One region of the Hymenobacter bucti genome, then DNA from elsewhere that is predicted to be linked to it. Evidence: riboswitches for the same ligand, from Rfam matches in the RefSeq annotation. Region 1 holds a riboswitch; each other region holds the start of a gene.
The links. A riboswitch is a leader RNA that binds a small molecule or an ion and turns the genes downstream of it on or off. The one in region 1 is predicted to bind S-adenosylmethionine.
Positions count from the first base shown of each region.

Region 2: linked by a shared signal. The riboswitch ahead of ACFSDX_RS02055 (peroxiredoxin-like family protein) and the one ahead of metH (methionine synthase) in region 1 are both predicted to bind S-adenosylmethionine.
Region 3: linked by a shared signal. The riboswitch ahead of ACFSDX_RS08040 (amino acid permease) and the one ahead of metH (methionine synthase) in region 1 are both predicted to bind S-adenosylmethionine.

Region 1 covers NZ_JBHUFD010000001.1:30,524-33,795, reverse strand. The annotation lists gene ACFSDX_RS00125 (SGNH/GDSL hydrolase family protein) at 1-1,114, shown strand, start outside; SAM riboswitch class I at 1,253-1,362, shown strand; gene metH (methionine synthase) at 1,436-3,272, shown strand, end outside.
Region 2 covers NZ_JBHUFD010000001.1:515,640-518,911, forward strand. The annotation lists gene ACFSDX_RS02050 (O-acetylhomoserine aminocarboxypropyltransferase/cysteine synthase family protein) at 1-1,190, opposite strand, end outside; gene ACFSDX_RS02055 (peroxiredoxin-like family protein) at 1,238-1,927, opposite strand; SAM riboswitch class I at 2,274-2,391, opposite strand; gene ACFSDX_RS02060 (LysM peptidoglycan-binding domain-containing protein) at 2,570-2,857, opposite strand; gene ACFSDX_RS02065 (hypothetical protein) at 3,083-3,272, shown strand, end outside.
Region 3 covers NZ_JBHUFD010000003.1:82,294-85,565, reverse strand. The annotation lists gene ACFSDX_RS08050 (PAS domain-containing protein) at 1-3, opposite strand, end outside; gene ACFSDX_RS08045 (hypothetical protein) at 26-385, opposite strand; gene ACFSDX_RS08040 (amino acid permease) at 532-1,983, opposite strand; SAM riboswitch class I at 2,191-2,300, opposite strand; gene ACFSDX_RS08035 (HD domain-containing protein) at 2,476-3,129, opposite strand; gene ACFSDX_RS08030 (glycosyltransferase family 2 protein) at 3,199-3,272, opposite strand, start outside.

The DNA.
Region 1 (3,272 bases):
GGCCGCCGTTACTACCAACCTGGCGGTGCGCGGCGGCACCGCCACGGCCCCCCTCTACACCAAGTACACCGACGCTATTAATAACCTCGGAGTGCCGGGCATCAAGCTAGCTGATATTCAAACGGTAGGCTACGGTAGCACGCAGGGCAACCCCTACTTCGAGCGCATCACGCCCGATGCCGCCGCGGGCCAAACGTACTTTCAGCGAGTGAAAGCGGAGGCAGCCACCGCCACCTTCTTTTCGTGCTGGCTGGGCAACAACGACGTGCTTGGCTACGCCACCGCCGGCGGTGCCGTAGCTAGCAGCGGCATCACCCGCACCGACACGTTTAATCTCAAGGCGGTGCGTATTATCAATGCGCTAACGGCCAGCGGTGCCAAAGGAGTAGTGAGTAATATTCCGGACGTTACGGGGATTCCGTTCTTTACCACTGTTGGGCCGTCGGCACGGGCCTCGTTTGCGGCGGCTAACGTGCCTACGGCGGCTCCATTCGTGTACACGACGGGCATCCTGGCCCCCGGCGCCGCCAATACCCGCGTGACGACGGCTACGCTGGCCAGCATTCGCAACGCGGCTGGTGGTACGCTGCTCCTCACGCTCACGGCGTCGCCCTACATTGGCCTTTATGGCCAGCCCACGGGCCGGTACTGGCGCGATTTCTACCGCCAAGCCACTGGCTCAGCTCCCACGGGGGCAGTTTTTGGGGGCTTTCTCACCGCCCTAGGAGTTGATACTACGAGAGCATTCGGCCAAAGCGTATTGAATCCGTTCCCGAGCACGCTCGTGCTTGACCCCACCGAGCAAGCCAACGTGGCCACCGCTACTACGGCTTTCAACAGTTCACTGCGGGCCGCGGCCACGGCCAAAGGGCTGGCTTTCTTCGATGCCAATGCCTTTTTTGGCTCCCTTGCCTCCGGTACTTCCACTTATAATGGGGTAAATAATTCGACCAGCTTCATCACCGGCAACCTGTTTTCGCTCGATGGCGTGCACCCCACGCCCCGTGGCTACGCCTTGGTAGCCAATGGCATTATCAGGGCCATCAACACCACCTACGGCTCCACGGTGCAGCCCGTGAACCCCACCAACTACCGGGGCGTTCTTCTCCCCTAGGTAGCCCGCCTTGCTTGTCTTGCTGAAAAGCGCCTTCCTCTCGTCGGGAAGGCGCTTTTTGCGTTTCGCAAAGCGGCAAAGCGCAACTAGTTCAGGTTTTAGGTAAAGTGCCGGCCGGCCGTTGTATCTTCGTAGTCGCTGCTATCCAGAAAGACCGAGGGACCAGGCCCGATGACGTCTTGGCAACCGCCCTAGGGCTGGTGCCAACTCCTGTTTGGTCAAGTACTTGCGACCAAAGAAGATATCAGCCGGAACCTGCGCCGCCCGGCGCGGCTTTCTTTCTGGATAGCGGTTTTTGCCGCCGTTTTTGCCCAGAAGATTATGCCCGCCGTTTCGCCCGCTGCCCCCGTCGCACCCAATCCCGCTAGTATCTCGCCGCTGCCCGCGCTGCTGCGCCAGCGCCTGCTCATTCTGGATGGCGCCATGGGCACCATGATTCAGCGCTACCCGCTGGAGGAAGAGGACTTTCGGGGCGCGCGCTTTGCGAATCATTCGCACCCGCTGCGCGGTAATAATGACCTGCTGAGTTTGACGCGGCCCGACATCATCCGGGATATTCACGCCGAGTACTTCGCGGCCGGGGCCGACATGGTGGAAACCAATACCTTTTCGGGTACCACCATCGCGCAGGCCGACTACGCCTTGGAGCACGTGGTGTATGAGCTTAACTATGAGTCGGCTAGAATAGCCCGCGAGGTGGCCGACGAGTACACCGCCCTCACACCCGAGCAGCCGCGCTTCGTGGCCGGGGCCATTGGCCCCACCAACCGCACCGCCTCGCTCTCGCCTGACGTCAACCGCCCCGGCTACCGCGCCGTGACCTTTGATGAGCTGGCCGCGGCTTACCTGGAGCAAACCCGCGGCCTCGTGGAGGGCGGCGTGGATACGCTGCTCATCGAAACCATCTTCGACACGCTCAATGCCAAGGCTGCTCTTTTCGCGGTGCAGCAGTTCTTCGATGAGGGCGGCCGGGTGGTGCCGGTCATGATTTCGGGTACCATCACTGACGCCTCGGGCCGCACCCTGAGCGGGCAGACGGTAGAAGCGTTTTGGAACAGCATCCGGCACCTGCCGCTGCTGAGCGTGGGCCTTAACTGCGCCCTAGGGGCCGACCAGCTCCGCACGTACGTGCGCGAGCTGGCTCGCCTGGCCGACGTGTCGGTGTCAGCTTACCCTAACGCCGGCCTGCCTAATGCCTTCGGCGGCTACGACGAGAGCGCCCAGGAATTTGCTGCGCTGGTCGAAGATTACCTGAAAGAAGGCTTGCTGAACGTGGTGGGCGGCTGCTGCGGCACCACGCCCCAGCATATTGCCGAGCTCAAGCGCTTAGCGGATAAATACGGCCCGCGTGGCCTCGACAAACCCGCGGCCGAAGCGCAGCCCGAGCTGGCCACTGATGGCGCGCTCGCCAATCCGGCGCTGCTCACGGCGCAGTCGTCGCTCGGGCTGGCGGGTTTGGAGCCGTTCAATATCACGCCGCAGAGCTTGTTCGTCAACATCGGCGAGCGCTGCAACGTGACGGGCTCGCGGGCGTTTGCGCGCCTCATCCGCTCGGGCGACTACGAGGCGGCCCTGGCCGTAGCCCGCGCCCAGGCCGAAAACGGCGCCCAGGTGCTCGACGTGAACATGGACGAGGGTATGCTCGATTCGGAGGCGGCCATGACGACCTTCCTTAACCTCATCGCCTCGGAGCCCGACATCGCCCGCCTGCCGTTGATGATAGACTCGTCGAAGTGGACGGTTATCGAGGCCGGCCTCAAGTGCGTGCAAGGCAAAAGCATCGTCAACTCGATTTCGCTGAAAGAAGGCGAGGAGCGCTTCAAGCACTACGCCCGGCTGGTGCGCCAGTACGGCGCGGCGGTGGTCATCATGGCCTTCGATGAGCAGGGCCAGGCCGACAGCTACGAGCGCCGCATTGAGATTTGCCAGCGCTCGTATGATATTCTGACCAAGGAAGTTGGCTTTCCGGCCGAGGACATCATCTTCGACCCCAACATCCTGACCGTGGGCACCGGCATCGACGAGCACCGCAACTACGCGCTCGATTTTATCCGGGCCGTGAAGTGGATAAAGGAGAACCTGCCCGGCGCCCGCACCAGCGGCGGCGTCAGCAACATCAGCTTCTCGTACCGCGGCAACGACACGGTGCGCGAGGCCA
Region 2 (3,272 bases), 490 kb from region 1:
TCGCTGAGCTGCTGGTGCGTGGTGGCCGAGGGCTGAATGATGAGCGTTTTAGCATCGCCCACGTTAGCCAAGTGGCTGATGAGCTTGAGGTTGTCGATTACGGCCGTGGCCGTGTCCTTGCTGCCGTGCAGCGCAAACGAGAGCACGCCGCCGAAGCCGCGCTTGAGGTACTTGGCGGCATTCTGGTGGTGCGGGCTGCTGGCCAGGCCGGGGTAGTTGACGTGGGCCACCTCGGGGCGCTGCTCCAGCCACTGGGCTACTTTGAGGGCGTTTTCGACGGTGCGCTCCACGCGCAGGCTCAGGGTTTCGAGGCCTTGCAGCAGCAGGAAAGAGTTGAAGGGGCTGATGGCGGGCCCAAAGTCGCGCAGACCTTCCACGCGGGCCCGAATGGCGAAGGCAATGTTACCAAACGGCCCGTTTTTGCCGAATACGTCGTTGAAAACCAGGCCGTGATAGCCTTCGCTGGGCTCGGTAAACTGCGGGTACTTGCCGTTGCCGAAGTCGTAGGTGCCGCCGTCCACAATTACGCCGCCCACGCTGGTGCCGTGGCCGCCAATCCACTTGGTGGCCGACTCCACCACGATGTTGGCGCCGTGCAGCAGGGGCTGAAACAAGTAGCCGCCCGCGCCGAAGGTATTGTCTACTACCAGCGGCAGGTCATGCTTCCGGGCCACGGCCGCAATACGCTCAAAATCAGGCACGCTGAAGCTCGGGTTGCCGATGGTTTCGAGGTAAATGGCGCGCGTGTTATCGTCAATCAGCGCCTCGATGCTGTCGGCGTCATCGCCCTGCGCAAAGCGCGCCTCGATACCTAGGCGCTTAAAAGCCACCTTGAACTGGTTGTAAGTGCCGCCGTAGAGGTAGGAGCTCGACACGATATTATCGCCCTGCTTCAGGATGTTATTCAGCGCAATGAACTGCGCCGCCTGGCCCGAGCCCACGGCCACGGCCGCTACGCCGCCTTCGAGCGCCGCAATGCGCTGCTCAAACACGTCGGTGGTTGGGTTCATCAGGCGTGTGTAAATGTTACCAAACTCCTTGAGGGCAAACAAATTAGCGCCGTGCTCCGCGTTTTTGAATACGTAGCTCGTCGTCTGGTAAATGGGCACCGCGCGCGAGCCGGTGGTGGGGTCGGGCTGCTGCCCGGCGTGTAGTTGAAGGGTTTCGAAATGCAGGTTGGGGGTGGCCATGGGAAGGAAGAAATGAAGACTAAAGATTACTAAAAATACCCGCCTGGTTAGGCGGTTTGGGGTGCGGTAGCCTGCGCCAGCGCATCCAGAATTTCGGCCGGGTCGGCGCGGTGCTTGAAGTTAGCCTCGGCCCACGACCACTTAACAAGGCCATCGGTGCCAATGATAAAGGTGGCCGTGAGCGGCAGCTCGTCATCGGCAGTACCATTGTGAGCAGCCAAGTCAATGCCTACGCTGCGCAAGGTATCGGCCACTTCGGCGCCTACTTTATACGCCAGGCCATACTGCCGAGCCACTACGTTGCCTACATCGCTTAGTACCAGAAAGGTCAGCGACTTTTCGCTGGCGGTGAGGCTGGTAAGGTCGGGCGTTTGGGGCGATACGGCCACAAGGGTGGCGCCGTGCTGCGCCAGTTCGGGCAGCAGTTGCTGGTAGGCCCGCAGCTGCACGTTGCAGTAGGGGCACCAGTTGCCGCGGTAAAATACCAGCACCACCGGGCCTTGCTGCAAGAGCTGAGCGAGCGCAACCGGCTCATTAGTAGCGCTGGGCAGCGTGAAGCCGGGGGCCACTTGGCCCGCCTGCAATGCGCGGCTGGCCAAGCCCGAAGTTGCGACGGTCGTGATGCCGCCATCAATAGTTTGGGCGGCGGCCGGGGGCAGTACGGAAGCTAAGTGCTGCGCCGTAGCAGTGAGTTCCTGCTGAAAAGTGGTGGGTGCTGAAGAAGTGGAGACTGCCATAGAATGAAGTAACCATAGGTGGATGCAAGTGAAGAAACTGGGCGGAGTAGGCGGCCAGAGGCAGTCAACCGAGTAGTTAAGCTGCTCATTAGCTGCGCAAGCTTACAAGGTACTTGGCCCTAACCAGCGGCTACTAGCTGCTAGTGTGCCCAGCCGAACTCGCAAAAAGATAGCTGCTGCTCAGCGGCAACAACACGCGCTGCAACAGCGCATTCGCTCGTCCGAGCGCCCTGCCCGGTGGGTGGCGGCGTGGGTACACGACGTAGCTTTCCAAGCCTGGCTGCGGGTGGCAGCTGGAGCAGGGGAAAGCAGGAAAACGGCGGAAAGGGATTGTTGCATGGTACTCAATTTATAGCTCCCGTGCCGGCAGCAACGCCGGGCAGGGGTAGGAATTGGCACCTTTCCAAAAGTGAAGGTTGCCAGCGGGTCACGGAGCCTAATCTCTCGCCGCTTCTGTATAAAACTGAAACTAACTGCCCCGCCGGCTGCGGGGAGTACCAGGGGTTGGTGCGGGCAAAGATATGCACGAAGCCCACTTGCGCAATAAGGGGCCGCCCGCGCCCCAAACTGGGCTAACCGGGCAATAAAAAGGCCGCCCCAAATCTGGAGCGGCTTTTCTCACCTTTTTTCTGCAAAAAGTACCTAGAGACTAGGTAGGGTTAACACCTGACCGACTTCAATCTTGTCAGGGTTACTGCCGATGATGGCCTCGTTGGCCTCGTATATCTGGTGCCACTTAGCGGCATCGCCGTAGTGGTTTTTAGCAATTTTAGAAAGCGAGTCGCCGCTTACTACAGTGTACGTGTCACCGGTAGTGGCTTCGGGCTTGCTATTACCGAAAAAATCGGTGCCGGCGCCGGTAGCGGCCGGTTGGGCAGGAGCAACGGGCTTTTTGTCGCCCTCATTGGTCAGAAAATCGAGTAAGCCCATGGCTGCAAATGATTGGCAGTGAAAGAAAAGGAGATAAGACAACCTCGGCGTAGCCGTCCTTAGCCGAAGCCAGTGAACTACCCGGTGGGTTTGCGGAGACTAATACGCTTTAGTAATTCAAAGGTTATGATTAATAACCAAAAAAATTGCACCGCGTAAGCAGGTCCGTTACTGGTATTAGCAGTAGCTCATTCGTCTTTCACTTCTACCAAACCCTTTTCTTCCATGAATACCCCTTCTTCTCTTCGGTCCTACGCCGCGTCGCTGCTGTGCGCATTTATGCTCCTCTTTGTTGCTGCCTCGTGCAGTGATAAGGGCAAAGTGGAGGGCGCTAACATGCTCTATGGCACAAGCAGCAAGGTGTGGAAAACTGCCAAGGAAACTGCCGCCAGCGGCGATAAAGTAAAGCAAACCG
Region 3 (3,272 bases), on a different contig from region 1:
CATCTACCGTCGTATTTGTCGTAGTTTAAGGGTGAACCAGAAAAAGCTCTAGGCCCGACTGAAAGTACAGTGCGAGCGTGCGGTACATGCCATCGGCCGAGCGGCGCAGCCGCGTGACCAGGGCCGTCACGCTTTCGGTGGACAGCTGCAACTGCAAATATGGCCGGCTCAGCAGGCTGTCGCGCTCCACCGACCACTGGCCAGTGGCCGGGGCCGCCGGGGTATCGAGCTGCCAGAAGCCATCCTGCAAGTGCAGAAAAGTAGCCTGCGCCAGCGGCGTGGCCGGGTCGGCCTGGCTGAGCACGCGGTCTACCACTTGCCAGCTGCCGTGTAAATAGGAGTCGGGAACTTGTTGCAGGTTAACGTCGAGCAGGTACTGATTCATAATCTAGCGCCACGAAAAGCTGCTTCTAAACCAGAAGCTGGCGTAGAAATACTTCGCTGGCGAATAGCAAAGGTACGACACAACCCTATTTTTTACCTGAAAAGTACCGACTATAAACAAACAGAAAATCAGATACCTATCGCCAGCTACTGCTGGCCCTCGGCCGCTTGGCGCAGCTTGCTGTGCTTCTTGCCGTAGCCAAAGTAAATTGCCAGCCCCAGGGCCAGCCACACGGCCAGGCGCAGCCAGGTTTCCCAGGGCAGGCTCACCATCATCACGAGGCAGGTAACGATACCTAGGATGGGCACCACCGGCACCCACGGCGTGCGGAAGCTGCGGGGCGCATCGGGGTTGGTGCGGCGCATGATGAGCACCCCTAGGCACACCATCACGAAGGCCAGCAGCGTGCCGATGCTCGTCATTTCGCCCACCACCGAGATGGGCACGAAGCCCGCAAACAGCGCGATAAAAGCCCCTAAGAGTAGGTTGGACTGCACTGGCGTGCGAAAGGTGGGGTGCAGCTTGGAGAAAGCGGGCGGCAGCAGGCCGTCCTTCGACATCGAGAAGAACACCCGCGACTGCCCCAGCAAATCGACCAGAATAACCGAGGTGTAACCGATGAGAATAGCCCCGATAATGGCGCCGCTCAGCCAAGCGTAGGGCGTTTTTTCGATGGCGATGGCTACCGGCGCGGCGCTGTTTTTAAACTCAGTATAGTTGGCCAGCCCGGTCATCACGTAGCCAAAAAGCACGAACAGGATGGTACAAACCACGAGCGAGCCCAGAATGCCAATGGGCATGTTGCGCTGCGGATTCTTGGTTTCCTGGGCCATCGTGGCCACGATGTCGAAGCCGATGAATACGAAGAATACCACGCCGGCGCCGCGCAGCACGCCGCTCCAGCCAAACTCGCCAAACGTGCCCGTGTTGGTCGGGATGTAGGGGTGGTAGTTGGCCGGGTCAATGTAATTCCACCCGAGGGCGATGAAAACCAGCACCACGGCCACTTTCAGGGTCACTACCAGGGCATTAAACCACGCCGAGCCCGACGTGCCCCGGATGATGATGGCCGTAATAACCAGCACCACGGCCATGGCCGGCAGGTTGGCGAAGCCGTGGACCTCGGCGCCCGAGGGCAGCTTCACCGTTTCGAAGGGCGACATGACGAGCCGCGCGGGCAAGTGCAGGCCGTACTTATCCAGAAATTTAAGCAAATACTGCGACCAGCTGATGGCCACCGTGGCCGCGCCCACCGAGTACTCGAGCACGAGGTCCCAGCCGATTATCCAGGCAAAGAGTTCGCCCATGGTGGCGTAGGAGTAGGTGTAGGCCGAGCCCGCCACCGGCACCAGCGCCGCAAACTCGGCGTAGCACAGGGCCGAAAATGCGCAGCCCACCGCCGCCACCACGAAGGAGAGCGTCACGGCCGGTCCCGCATGGTTGGCCGCCGCGATGCCCGTGAGCGAAAACAGCCCCGCCCCAATAATAACCCCGATGCCTAGGGCGATGAGATTAAACCCGTTTAGCGTACGCTTGAGGGTGCCGGCGCCCGATTCGGCCGCTTCCTGGCGCAGGAGTTCGAGTGATTTTTTTAACATATATATCGTGGGCTTTGCCAGCCTGCACTAAATAACGACCCCGCCGGCCCGGTACGCGCCCGGCCAGCAGTAGTCAACCCTTGAGAAAAATTTGCAATACCTAAGCGGCGGCCCTGCTCAACAACAACAGCCTAGGGCGCCCGTGCCAAGCTGCCCGGCGCCAACTACTTGATGAACAGCACAACAAAAAACGAAAGCAACCACGGGCTTTTATATGAGCCGCCATAGTTTAGCGGCCGGTCGGTTGGCACCGTTCTGCCGAGGCAGGGGTTGCCGGCGCGTCGCAGAGCCTATCTCTCAGCGCCTCTTTATAAAAACAGGCCTGGGCCTGGCAGCCGAATTTAGCTGCGACAAAGGTACGATTAGTAGCCTGGACTCTGCGCGTCCGAGCGCTTGCGAAGTGAGTAGCTACGCAAGCGCAGCCCGGCCTTTTTCAGCTTATCCAGCCGCGAGATGTTTGCTGCGCGAGCGCTCGGACGCGTAGAGTCCGGGCTACTCTGCCGGCAGCCCACCCTGCTCCCAGGCGTCGAGCTCGGCTTGCAGGTTGCGGCGCGCGGCGGCGTCCAACTCCTCGCGCAAGCTCGGCGTGTGGAAGAGCACCGGCGCGGCGAGCAGCTTGGCCAACACTTTGCGCCGGCCGGGGCGATACAGCAGGTCGGGCACGAGGCGGTACTCGCGGCGCACCTGGCGAGCATAGGCCCAGTACGCCGCCACGGGGGCACCTAGGATGCTCAGGTCCGCATCCAGAAATAAGAGCAAGTCGGCATCAGTGGGCGGCTGAGGCTGGGTGTGGTCCTGGGTGCGGCGGATGAGGTCGGCCACGCGCTCGCAGCGGGCGGGCGCTAGGCTGGTGCTTTGCAAAAAGGCCAGCGCCCATTCCGCGCTCTTCGCTTCATTATCAGCCCGCAGCGCGTTATACACCGCATCGTGGAACCAGGCAGCCAGCTCCACTACCACCGCATCTTGCAGCGGATGAGCCCCTACCCTATCCAGCAGGTTTTCGATGTGCGCCAGGGTGTGGTAGTGCCGCTCGGGCGCCTCGTAGGCCGCGGCCAGGCGCCGTAGCTCGGCCTCGCAGTGAGCGGCATCGGGTAGCAAGGGCGCAGTGAGGGCGTGCCAACGGGCGGCGAGGGTGGGCGTAAGCATGCATTAAAGAAACGCATGCTTACGCCTATTGCCTTAAAATTAAGCTCAGGATGACTCGCTCATTGCCACCTAGGGCTCGCCCACGCCGAGCTGCTGGAGCTGGTCGGCGTACTTGGCATAAATCACCTGCAAGTCGGCGCGGT